DNA from 3 places in the Alkalibaculum bacchi genome. Region 3 is predicted to be linked to each of the others. Evidence: riboswitches for the same ligand, from Rfam matches in the RefSeq annotation. Region 3 holds a riboswitch; each other region holds the start of a gene.
What was found. Region 3 has a riboswitch for cobalamin ahead of DES36_RS07870 (hydantoinase/oxoprolinase family protein). Riboswitches for the same ligand answer to the same signal wherever they lie in the genome.

Region 1: it holds a riboswitch for cobalamin, as region 3 does, so the genes downstream of both, DES36_RS03595 (energy-coupling factor ABC transporter permease) here and DES36_RS07870 (hydantoinase/oxoprolinase family protein) in region 3, are expected to answer to the same signal.
Region 2: it holds a riboswitch for cobalamin, as region 3 does, so the genes downstream of both, cobT (nicotinate-nucleotide--dimethylbenzimidazole phosphoribosyltransferase) here and DES36_RS07870 (hydantoinase/oxoprolinase family protein) in region 3, are expected to answer to the same signal.

Annotation. Positions count from the first base shown of each region.
Region 1 covers NZ_QNRX01000003.1:201,445-205,705, reverse strand. The annotation lists gene DES36_RS03600 (anaerobic ribonucleoside triphosphate reductase) at 1-1,100, opposite strand, end outside; cobalamin riboswitch at 1,327-1,512, shown strand; gene DES36_RS03595 (energy-coupling factor ABC transporter permease) at 1,684-2,433, shown strand; gene DES36_RS03590 (energy-coupling factor ABC transporter substrate-binding protein) at 2,417-2,713, shown strand; gene cbiQ (cobalt ECF transporter T component CbiQ) at 2,697-3,377, shown strand; gene DES36_RS03580 (energy-coupling factor ABC transporter ATP-binding protein) at 3,477-4,261, shown strand, end outside.
Region 2 covers NZ_QNRX01000005.1:71,215-75,475, forward strand. The annotation lists gene trpE (anthranilate synthase component I) at 1-59, opposite strand, end outside; gene cobT (nicotinate-nucleotide--dimethylbenzimidazole phosphoribosyltransferase) at 650-1,771, opposite strand; cobalamin riboswitch at 2,056-2,312, opposite strand; gene DES36_RS04995 (DUF2284 domain-containing protein) at 2,468-3,010, shown strand; gene DES36_RS05000 (MATE family efflux transporter) at 3,239-4,261, opposite strand, start outside.
Region 3 covers NZ_QNRX01000009.1:16,437-20,697, forward strand. The annotation lists gene DES36_RS07870 (hydantoinase/oxoprolinase family protein) at 1-1,612, opposite strand, end outside; cobalamin riboswitch at 1,950-2,138, opposite strand; gene DES36_RS07875 (NlpC/P60 family protein) at 2,299-3,705, opposite strand; gene DES36_RS14805 (hypothetical protein) at 3,924-4,073, opposite strand; gene DES36_RS07880 (SprT-like domain-containing protein) at 4,176-4,261, opposite strand, start outside.

The DNA of each region.
Region 1 (4,261 bases), on a different contig from region 3:
AGTCTTCCTTCTACTGAAGTATCCATTCCGTAATTAATGGAACTAAAAGGAATTTGAGCACCAGCTCGGCTGTGCATAGTGTTTAAATTATGGATAAAGGCTTCCATAGCTTGATAAGTAGTCTTATCGATTTCTTTTTCTGCGCTTTTTATGGCAAAATTTTGTGCTTTCAAAATAAGCTTTTTATCTTCAAAGTAATCTTCTAGTAGTTTTGCTTCATAATACTGATAATCCTCGTAATTGCTCATCGTTGGAGTAAGTTTATAGGTGCTTTTGATTTTTTGACTAATCTCTACAACAGTATCCCAAATATTAGGTAAATTATATAACAACTCTAAAGATTTTGATAAATTTTGCAGATAATGTTTTTTATAGCTCTTTCGCACGCCTGGAGCCATTCCGTAATCAAAATTTGGTATACTTTGTCCGCCATGTTGATCATTCTGGTTAGATTGGATAGCGATACAGGCCAGAGCAGAATAACTTTGAATATTATTTGGCTCCCTTATATATCCGTGTCCTGTACTAAATCCACCTTGAAACAACTTTTCAATGTCAATTTGGCAACAAGTAGTAGTCAGAGTAAGAAAATCTAGGTCGTGTATATGGATATCGCCCTCTTTATGAGCTTTAGAATGCTCAGGGTTTAATATAAACATCTCATAAAACTGCTTTGCACCTTCAGAACCGTATCGAAGCATGGTACCCATTGCAGTATCTCCATCAATATTTGCGTTCTCTCGCTTCATGTCGTTGTCTTTAGCCTCTTTGAATGTGAGATCACTGTATACTTTCATCAATCGAGTATTCATTTCTCGTACACGAGTTCTTTCAGCTCTATAGAGTATATATTCTTTTGCAGTACGGGCATGGCCTTTTTCAATGAGAATTTTCTCTACAGCATCTTGTATGTTTTCTACAGTGGGTATTTTTCCATAAGTGTGCTCTTCTATGTACTCTACTACAGCTTCCGCTAGGGAAAGTGCTGTATTATAGTCTCTACCTCCTTTAGCACTTGCTGCTCTAAAGATTGCATTAGAGATCTTCTCTAAATTAAAAGGAACCTCTCTGCCATCACGTTTTACGATTTTTGTTATCATTACTATTCTCCTTCATTTGTTTCTCTGACTCTTGATTGATAGGAAAAACTATTAAGCGATTATCCTATTCTTTTCAAGTACCGAAATTGTCTATATATTGCGATAACAATATTAACACACCCCAGTATCTTGCGTCAATTTGTTTATTTTTGCATAAATAAAAACCCTTTTGAAAACAAGTACTTGATTATAAAAAACATTTATGTTACTATAAAGGCAATTACAACTGAATAATGCAAATTTAGGTTTATTATGATTAAATTGGAAAGAGGTGCAATTCCTCTACAGCCCCCGCTACTGTAAATGATGACGAACCCCTAGGCAACTCCACTACATCACCTGTTGATGTGGGAAGGATTAGGGAAGTAGGATGATTCAAAGTCAGGAGACCTGCCTAGATTGGAGAATGTGTAAAGCTTCGGAGGGAGGTTTGTTACCGTAATTGGATAACATTGTTTTTATTAACCAGATCTCACGTAGATCTGGTTATTTTTTTCGAGGTGTAAAAACTTCTTGGATTTCTAGATAACTAAAAATATTTAGGAGCACCCTCCGCTTTAAATAAAACAAGGAGAGAATTTTAATGAAAATACTTAAAATCAAAAAAATCAACACTGCAATTTTTATGTACGCTCTTATTTCTTTAGTAATGTTTAGCGTAAAAGACGTACAGGCGATGCATATTATGGAAGGCTTTCTTCCAAAAGGATGGGCACTGTTTTGGACAGTTGTGGCTATACCATTTTTCGTCCTTGGAGTGCGCAGATTAAATTTTATATTTAAAAATCAACCAAATAAGAAACTTTTAGTCGCATTGGCAGGCGCATTTGTATTTTTATTATCCGCTTTAAAAATTCCTTCTGTAACAGGCAGCTGTTCACATCCTACTGGTGTAGGCTTGGGAGCTATATTATTTGGACCAACTATTATGACTGTACTAGGAGTAATCGTTTTACTATTCCAAGCTCTATTACTAGCCCATGGCGGTATTAGTACATTAGGTGCAAATGCTTTCTCTATGGCAGTAGTTGGTCCTTTTGTAGCTTATGGAATCTTTAAATTACTTCGAAAGAACAATGTGAATGCAGGCGTTTCTGTTTTTGCAGCAGCAGCATTGGGAGATTTAGCTACTTATGTAGTTACCTCTTTGCAATTAGGTGTGGCCTTCCCTGATCCAGTAGGAGGTATAGCAGTATCTATTTTTAAATTCTTAAGCATCTTTGCTCTTACTCAAATCCCCATTGCAGCAGCAGAGGGAATCATCACTGCTTTAGTATACGACAAAGTCGTAGAGTATGAAGGAAAGGATGTAATAAATGAAAATTTCAACTAAAATCATACTAGTATTTGCATTACTAGTTTTAATCATTGTACCTTTAGTCATTACAAATGATGCTGAGTTTGGTGGAGCTGACGGTGAGGCAGAAGAAATGATTACTGTTATTAACCCTGATTATGAACCTTGGTTTAGTAGCTTTATGGAGCCAGCCAGTGGGGAAATTGAATCTCTGCTCTTTGCTTCACAAGCCGCATTAGGTGCAGGGATCATCGCATATTACATAGGATATAATAAAGGAAAAAAGGAAAGAAAAATCCATGTTACAAGTCGATAAAATCGCTTATACAAACAAGTTGACTAAAATAAATCCAAAAATCAAATTTGTTGCAGCAATGATTTTGCTATTTACAGCAATTGTTTTTGAGAACATACCTATGTACATTGGTATGTTTCTCCTTATTGGATTTGTACTGGTTCAATTTGCAGGCATAAAACTTAATCGTTATCTTAAGTTTTTTATGATACCTTCATCCTTTTTGTTATTGAGCCTAGTAACTATTTTGATTTCTGTATCAAAGAGTGCACATGTTTTTCTTTATAATATTCCTGTAGGAGGATTTTACATTGGCATAACGCAGTCTTCTTTAAATCAATGTTTTATCTTGTTTTTTAGAGCCTTAGCCTGTCTTTCTTCCACTTATTTTCTTGCCTTAACCGTGCCCATTAACCAGCTATTAAAAATATTAAAGAGCATGAAAGTGCCAATTGTAGTATTAGAGATGGTTATGCTCATTTATAGGTTTATAATGATGTTCTTAGAAGAATACAAAGATATGCAGACGGCTATATATTTGAAATTTGGATATGGAAATCTAAGGACATCCTATAGATCTATATCTTTGCTCATTGTAAGTCTCTTCACTAGAATGATGAATAGATATGAAGAATTGAGCATTTCACTAGAAGTAAAATTATATGATGGAGATTTTCATGTATAGGTTAGAGAGTTGCCATAATCTATATATATGATCTCTTCAGGAAAATAAAAAGATAATGCAAGCTTAAGTAAAGCACCAAAGACATGCAAGGAGGCTTTTATGTTAAGAACAGAGCACTTGACTTATAAATATGAAGATAATACCATGGCCTTAAAAGATGTAGAAATTAACTTAAATAATGGTGAAATTATCGCTCTTATTGGGGGCAATGGAGCAGGAAAATCTACTATGTTTTTAAATCTAATGGGCATATTAAAACCTACAAAGGGTATCATTCTTTTTAATGGGCAACCACTAGAGTATAATAAAAAATATATGTACGATTATCGTCAAAAGGTGAGTTTGGTTTTCCAAGATCCAGATAAACAAATATTTCACTCGAATGTCTATGATGATGTAGCTTTTGCCTTGAGAAATATTGGATTACCTGAAGATGAAGTAAAGCGTAGGGTAGACGACGCCTTAATACAAACCGAAGCATATGATTTTAAAGAAAAAGCCGTCCACTACCTCAGTTATGGGCAGAAAAAAAGAGTAGCCATTGCTGGGGTCATAGCTCTAAATACACAAGTTATACTCTTTGATGAGCCAACAGCCGGTTTAGACCCAGCAATGACAAGAGGAGTTGTCAAAATTATCAATACTTTAGCTAAGGAAGGGAAAAAAATTATCATTTCAAGTCACGATATGGATATTATTTATACACTTTGCGATTATGGATACATATTAAATCATGGTCAGGTCATCGCTAATGGATCAATTGAAGATTTGTTTAGTATGGATGAAGTACTAGAAAAAGCTAATCTTTCTCAGCCATGGCTTATGAAAATACATAAAAAATTAGGTTTACCATTATTTCGAGATGAAGAAAAACTATTTGATTA
Region 2 (4,261 bases), on a different contig from region 3:
TTGTACTGCCCGGATTTCGCAAACTGTTTCAGTTCATTTAAGTTTGGCTTTACCTGCATAATATTTGCTCCTTTTCTATCTGCCAGGGAAATAAGAATAGCTTAGCTACCAGCGGCTAGTCTTCAGTCATCAGTGTTAGGGTCAAGTCTTATGGGTCAAAGATTTGGCCCTAACATAGGATGACTCAAGCAGCAGCTAGGGTCAAAAGTACAACTTTCCTATTACATAAAAAAAACGCCCCTGACAGAATTTTAATTCTGTCAAGGACGAATAAATCGCTATCCGCGGTGCCACCTTGATTTACGGAAATCCCGTACTCTTTTCAGGATACCATCATATCCCTGGCCACTTACGCGTGCCGGACGTCGCAGAATACTCAGATCGAAACCCTTTGACTGCGCCCTCAGCGGTCCATTTGATGACTTGTTTTCCGCCCGATTCTCAGCAACACGGACTCTCTTTGGGATCATGATCACCGTTATCTCCGCTTCAACGGTTTGCAACAGAATAGCACGATTTGTCCGTGTTGTCAAGTGGTTTATGATAAAAGTCATTTTGTTTCGCTTACAAATTTATATAGTTGGGCGGGTATGCGCTTCGCGCAATGATCAATTTAGAATTGAGAATTAAAAAACGCCAAAGGCATTTTTTAATAATCTCCTGTAGTTACTCCAGCCGCTTCATAAGTAGCCATTTCATCGGCCACTCTTAGTGCTGTATCTATTGTTGGGAACATAAGAGCCGCTCCTGTTCCTTCTCCAAGCCTCATATTAAATGCAATTCTTGGTTCTAGTCCTAATTGCTGTAGTCCGATACGACAACCTTTTTCTTCTGAGCTATGGGATGAAATCATGTACTTTGTTGCCACTGGTGCAATCTGAGCTGCTGTTAATGCTGCAGCTGTTGAAATAATACCGTCTAGAATAATTGGTACTTTTTTATAAGCTGCTTCTAATATTGCTCCAACTAATGCAGCAATTTCAAGTCCCCCAATCTTTGCAAGAGTGCCAACAGGGTCTTTTATATCGATATTATTGATTTGAATTGCCTTCTTAATTACTTCTTGTTTATGTATTAAAGCATCATCTTTTATTCCTGTTCCTCGCCCAGTTACTTCTTCAATAGAGCAGCCTGTAAATACGGAAATAAGAGCTGAACTTGGTGTTGTATTCCCTATTCCAACTTCCCCTGTAGCCAAAAGATTTATGCCAGAATTTATAGCATCTCTAGCAACTTTTGCACCTGTAAAAAGAGCTTGAAGAGCTTCTTTTCTACTCATTGCAGGTCCTTTAGCCATATTATCCGTGCCATTTTTTACTCGACTAGCCATGAGTTCTGGTGGATTTAGTGGACCAGCGATTCCGATATCTGTTGCGATAACGTCTCCTCCTCCACTTCGAGCGATAATATTGACTCCCCCGTTTTTATTCATATAAGCATAAAACAATTCAGCCGTAACCTCTTGAGGTGCAGCGCTTACTCCTTCAGCTACAACGCCATGATCACCTGCCATTAAAAGTACAGCTTTTCCTGTGATCTTAGGTTGAGCAGTGCCTTGAACTCCTGCAATTTGTTGAGCAATATCTTCTAATACCCCTAAGCTTCGAAGAGGTTTAATCTTAGCATCTAAACGAGCTTGCATACCTGCAATAGATTTTTCGTCTAACCCTGTAATATTACTTGTAAGCTCTTGTAATGCACTTTCAAGTTCTGCTTCACTTGCACTTTTCACATCTTTCAAATTATGAAATTTTTCGTTGATTGTATTCATTTTTATATCTCCTCCAGATTAGAATTATTATTAGATTGTGGCAAAAGCTAAATAATCAATCTTCCTCGGTCGCGACGCTCGCCAAATGAAAGCATAGCTTTCATTTCGTATCCACGAGACTCCTCAGTCAAATCGGCAAGCCGTTTGCCTGTTCCGTCTCATGTCTACTGCGAAAGCTATGCTTTCGCTTGGCTCGCTGTTTCACGAAAAAAAGTCCCGCCACAATAATATTATTTATTGTGGTCGGGACTTTGCCGTCATCTCCGCCGCTTCCCATTTCAGGAAAGGCTTCTCAATCTTAGGCAGGTCTCCTGGCTTTGACTCAAACGCCCTTTCGCCCCTTCCCAGCATTAGCCAGTGGTTAGCGTGAGCTCGTCATTACAGTGGTGGGTCCGCACCGGACTTTAAGCAGTAGAAATCTACAAATCTTAAATTTATGATTTCCTTACATAAGTTCGCCAACAACTCCTTCGTCGTAGGGCGAACTAATACCGGTTTCCCTATTCTCCTCATATGAGGCACCTAAAATTGCTTACATATTTTAATTTATTTATATTATACCAAATGGATTAAAATAGTCAATAGTGTGACTTTAATTTCTATCTATTTAGTTTAAACTCCTCTCTCATTGACAGCAATCTGCAACCTGTTTGTGATATAATTATTAATATTAAATAAAAAAGTGAGGCAGATACTATGATTACTCAGGAAGAAATTGAAAAGAAAATTACGGAATATCCTATATTTGAGTACGCATTTTTTGATACAAATGAATTAAGTTTTTACCCTAATGTAAGAACCATATGTGAAGTTCAATGTCCTCAATATGGAAAGTCCTGGTCCTGCCCACCAGCAGTGGGTACATTAGAAGAATGTAGAGAAAGGTGCTTAGCATATAAGGACGCTTTTATCTTTAGCACCGTTTCAGAAGTAAAAGATATACTCAATATGGAAGAAAGCCTTTCAACAAGAGGCGAACACATTGATATTGTAAACCAAATAAGAAAAGATGTCTTTCCTAAGGATGAGAACATATTAATTTTGACAGCAGAATCCTGTAGCATATGTGAAAAATGTACATATCCTGATAGCCCTTGTAAACACAAAGATAGGATGTATCCTTGTATTGAAAGTCAGACCATAATCGTAACGGAAATATGCGAAAATTACAATATGTCCTTTTTAAACGGTCATAATATCATCACCTGGTTTTGCTTGATTTTATACAACAAAAAGTAGCCATCAGCAACCAGCAATCAGCCACCAGTGCTCTTGGACTAGGCTTCGGTGGTCAAAGACACGTATCAAGCTAACTACCAGCTCCAATCCAAGTATTCTAGATTCCTCATAAGCTATTTAACACTAGAATCATTATTAAGTAGTAACCAATATTTCGTATAATATCAAATAACTAATAAAAAACCAGCTCTACTGGTTTTTTATTAGTTAAGATGTAAATACTAAAATTTAGTGTTCATAGATTTCTTCTTTTACAGCCAAATGGTTCTTTTCCTTAACCTTGTTTAAGTAAATAATATACCACGCAACCAAAACAATTCCCTTAATCACACTGCTTAAACTTACACTCCACCACACACCAGTAACACCTAGTACCGCATTAGATGAAAGAAGGACTGCTGCTGGAATTCTAAGACTTGTAAAAACAATGCTCACAACAGAAGGAGGTACTGTTTTTCCTAATCCATTAAATGCACCAGCTGTTGTAATTTCTAAGCACATAAACAATTGAGAAATTCCAAGTATTTTCAAATACTTGACTCCATAATAGATGGCTTCTTTTTCAGACAAAAATATGCTAAATATTGGCCTCGCACCAAAAATCAGTAAAACCGTAGTAATAAGTCCTATAGTCGTCATAATCCTCACGGCGATATGATAGCCTTTATTGATTCGATCCCACTTTTTCGCTCCATAGTTTTGACCTACAAAGGCCGCTAAAGCTGTAGAAAAACCATTCGCTGTATTCCAAGATATGGATTCTATTTGAGATCCTATTTGTTGTACTGCTACAGGTACAGGACCCCACTGAGCTATAAGTCTTGCAATGATCATAGATATAAAAGTAAAAAGTCCATTTTGCAACGCAACTGGTAGACCCAATGTAAATACTTTTTTTAGTATATTCCAATTAGGTACTTGAAAAAAACCCACTTTAGAGGTATAGGATAATTGAGCTTTAACTGCCTTAAACAAGAAAAAAGTCACAATCATTTGTGCAAAAACCGTGGCAATTGCTGCACCTTCTACTCCTAAAACAGGAAATGGTCCTATTCCTAAAATCAAAAGGGGATCTAGAATAATATTTGTAATAACGCCTATGACATTAATATAGAAAGGCGTTCGACTGTTTCCATGCCCATTTAAAACTCCGGTCAGCACAGGATTTAAAAATGTAAAAATCATCCCATATGAGACAATGAGCAAGTAATCCTTAGCCATTTGAATAACAGAAGGATCTCCTAAATGGAA
Region 3 (4,261 bases):
GAAATTTGTACGTAAGATTTTCTGCTAAAAGACCTTGAGCTTTTAGCTGAGAAGTCGCATCCTCTTTTAATCCCTTTAAAGTGCTGTTGATTTCATCAAAATGTACTTGAGCTAGTTGTTGAACGATGCTTTGTACCATATCTAATTTAATTTGAGATTCGAGCATTCCCTGAGCACAAAAGACTTCTCCATTAGCAGGAATAATCGTTATCTTAGCGCCAATTTCCTCTGCAATATTACAAGCAAAAATTGGAGATGCTCCTCCAACTGCGCAGAGTGCAAAATCTCTTGGATCATGTCCTTTTTGAATCGTCATAAGATGAACCGCATCGACCATTTTGGCCAGTGCAATTTGATATATTCCGTACGCTCCGTCTTCTACACTCATATGCAAAGGCTTAGCAATTTTATCTTCAATAGCTTGAGCTGCAAGATCTTTTCTGATTTTCATCGTTTTGCCACCAAAATCTCCCTCTTCAATGAAGCCTAAAACTAAAGCTGCATCTGTAATCGTAGGTTCTTCACCACCCCTATCGTAGCAAGCAGGACCTGGGTAAGATTCCGCAGACTGTGGACCTACAGATAGCATTGCGCCTACACCTATACTAGCAATACTCCCCCCACCAATGCCTACGGATTCGATATCAACAAGAGGTAAGTTTACTGGATATCCTCCTACGACAGCTTCTGGCATAATTTTAATCTCATAATCGCTTACTAAGCTTACATCAAAGCTGGTTCCTCCCATATCTACTAAGATAAGATTTGATTCTAATACTCTCTCCCCTAATGCTTTTGCACCGCTACTTCCTGCAGCTGGACCTGAAAACAATCCTTTTACGCCAAAATCCTTAGCATAGGATATATGAGCTAAACCTCCATTGTTTTGAACTAATAGAATGTCTGTTTTAAGCCCGCGCTCTTTAAGAGCATGGGATAATTCATCAAGATAACGAGACACTAGTGGAGTCAAATAAGCATTAAGCACAGTTGTTGAAACCCTTTCGTACTCTCCAAGCTTTGGCGATACTTCGCTTGATACAGACACAAATACATTGTCAAGTCTCTCTTCTATGTACTCCTTTATGGCTTTTTCATGGGAAGGATTCATGAAGGAGAAAAGAGTGCAAACAGCAACAGACTCTACTTTCTCTTTTTGCAACTTTTCTAGAATTTCTTCTAAATCCTCTTGTACTAATTCTTGTAATACTTTTCCGCTATAATCTACTCTTTCTGATACTGGCAGGCGCAAATGGCGAGGAACTAAGACTTTAGGAATAGGCGAAAAGAAATCCCATTGATTATCAAGTCTGGCCCGCCTCATTTCTAATGTATCCGTAAATCCCTTTGTAGAGATTAAAGCTGTCTTTACCCCTTTTCTTTGAAGCAAGGCATTAATTGCTACAGTATTTCCATGAACTAGCTTATGGGTTTTTGAAAGAAACTCTCCTAATGGCATATTAAAATTAGTAGCTAATTCTTCTAACCCCCTTAGTACTGTTTGTATGGGGGATTCTTTATTTGAAGGGACTTTGACAGTTTTAAACTCTTCATTTCCTATAGCAATAAAATCTGTAAAAGTTCCGCCCATATCGATTCCTATTTGAAACATTTTTACACTCCTTTCGATATTTTTGTTGGATAAATTCATTGTTGTGTCATCGTAACAGTTAAGAAATAATGGATTGGCGTGTTTAAGGTGGTCAGGTGGTTAGGTGGTCAGGAAAATTATAACTCGCTTACAAGCGAGATGGGTTTTTCTGTCTAGTTTTATTTATGTAGATTGTGATTCCACAACCAAATTGGCAAGCCATTTGGCTGTTGCATCCCATATCTACTGCGAAAGCGTAGCTTTCGCTTTGCTCGTTGTTTCACGCAAAAAAAGTTCTCAGCCAAATAAGGCTGAGAACTTTTCCATCATTCTCAAATGTTTACTCTTTCCTAGAGAGTGCACAATTCATTAACAAGCAGGTCTCCTGACTAACGGATCAACGCTTTTTATCTCCCTTCCCATTTCTTTAATAAGAAACAGTGGTTTATCGATAATTTGCTACTCGTTTACAGTGGCGGGACCGTTCAGGGCTTTCACCTGATTCCCTATTATCCTCTTAAGAGGCACTTGTTAAAATATTCTTTTCTTTATTATATCCCAATGATTTACACTTATCAAGAGGAAAATACCTTTGTTATTTTAAATTATAAGCGATTAGTATATACAGCGGCTTAATTATTGCCCCACATACGAGTATTTCTAAATTATTAATAAAAAAACTGCAATCTCAGATTGCAGTTTTTTTATTAATATACTCTTCTTCCGCCTTGGAATCTTGATGACCAATAACCATCTAGCGACGATATTTGAATCGATTTTCCTGGTCTTGGTGAATGTATAAAGCTGTTACCACCAACGTAAATTCCTACATGCCCTGGAAAAACAACGATATCTCCTGGTCTTAGATCTGATCTTGATACGTATCCACCTAAACCACCTTGACCACCACTAGTTCTAGGTATGCTTATTCCATATTGTCTATACACATAAGATGTAAAACCTGAACAGTCAAAACCTGATGGTGTTGAACCTCCAGATACATATGGAATTCCTATGTAATGTTTTGCAGTAGCTACTATGGCTGATCCTAAATCTCCATTGTATGTAGGAGCGGCTTTGCCGCTGCCTCCTCTACTTGCACTTGTACTTGCACTTGCTACTGCTCTTACCTTTGTTCCTACTAATACGATTTTGTTTACTGGCTCTTTTATGATTTCTTCTTTTATGATTTCTTCTTTTTCTACAATATCATTTATATATGTAATAGATTTGGTAATTTCTTTTGATCCTTTTTCGCCTTTTTGTTCTACTTTTGTTTCTCCAATATACATGGATGAATCTTTTTTCTCTTCTACTTCAAAATCAATTTCTTTCGTCTCAATTTTCTTTACCGTAGCACTTACATCGATAAATGATTCTTTAGAAGCTAAGTTAAGAGATTCTCCTGGCATTAAATTTTCAAGGTTTTTGTCTGGATTGGCTTTTTCTAAATTAGTAATTGGTGTATTTGTAGATCTAGAAATCGTCCATGCAGAATCACCCGAGGCAATTTTATAAGTCTTTGGTTGAGTTTGATTTACTTGATAAAGAGCTTCTTCTTGTTTAAGAATATTTTCTACTAAAACGTCTTTTTCTACAATTTCAACCTTTTGATTAAAATCTACATTTACTAATTCTACATCTTTACTCTTTAATTCTTCTACAAAGGGCTTTTTAATACCTTCTAATATATTTTGAACCTGCTCTTTTGCCTCTAAAATCAATTTTTCCTCCCCGTCTACCATAAGTATAGCAGCGGGTTTATAAATATCAATATTTTCATATATGCTTTTTTCTAGTTGTTTTTCGCTAAGAAGCTTGTCCTTTTCTACTCTCACTTTATTGTACTGTACTTCTTCGCTGTAATATGCTTTTTCTCCGTGGCTTTCATCTACTTTTTCTTGAACAGCTAATAAAGCATTTTCAGCGTATTCCATTTCCTTTACTATACCTACCGATTCCTTGTTCAAGACCAATTCATAAGAGAAGCTGCTTTCATAGGCATATATCCCCACTACCGTCGCAACTGTGATGATGCCAGATGCTAGTAGAGCTTTTTTCTTCAGGCTGAGCTTGTTTATTTTTTCTTTCAGCCCTTTTGGTTGATTTTCCATGTGATTACACTCCATCAAATTTGCTATCCGTTGACACGTAATTTATGACTTTTTTATTGTAACATTAATTCAACTTTTTGACAAACATTTATTACATTTTTGTTACAATATTTTTTATTAGCCACATATTGATTACAATTCATACTTTATTTGATATTATTCTACAAAAAAACAGAACCTTCTATAGTCCTAGAGATTCTGCTTTGTAATAAAGTTATCTACTTCGTATTTTTTTCGTGCTTTCCGTCATGAGTACCTATTTTAATACCATTGATTATCCCTACATCTTCATTGTCTTTGGGTTCCATTTTTCTGAGTTCTGAATTGCTCTTTTCTCTATCCTTTTTCCTATTTTTGTTGTTATCCATCTTATTCCCTTCCTTATATCAATTTGTATTTATATTAGTTTTAGTCTTTAGGAATAATCTTATGCAGGATATTTGTTTAGAGGTGATGGCACAACAGTAGTTCTATTCAATTAAGGTTAAATGGTTTAAAGGCACATAGTATTTTGCATATCGATTTCCTTGACGGTCTATGTAATCCCCTTCCTTAT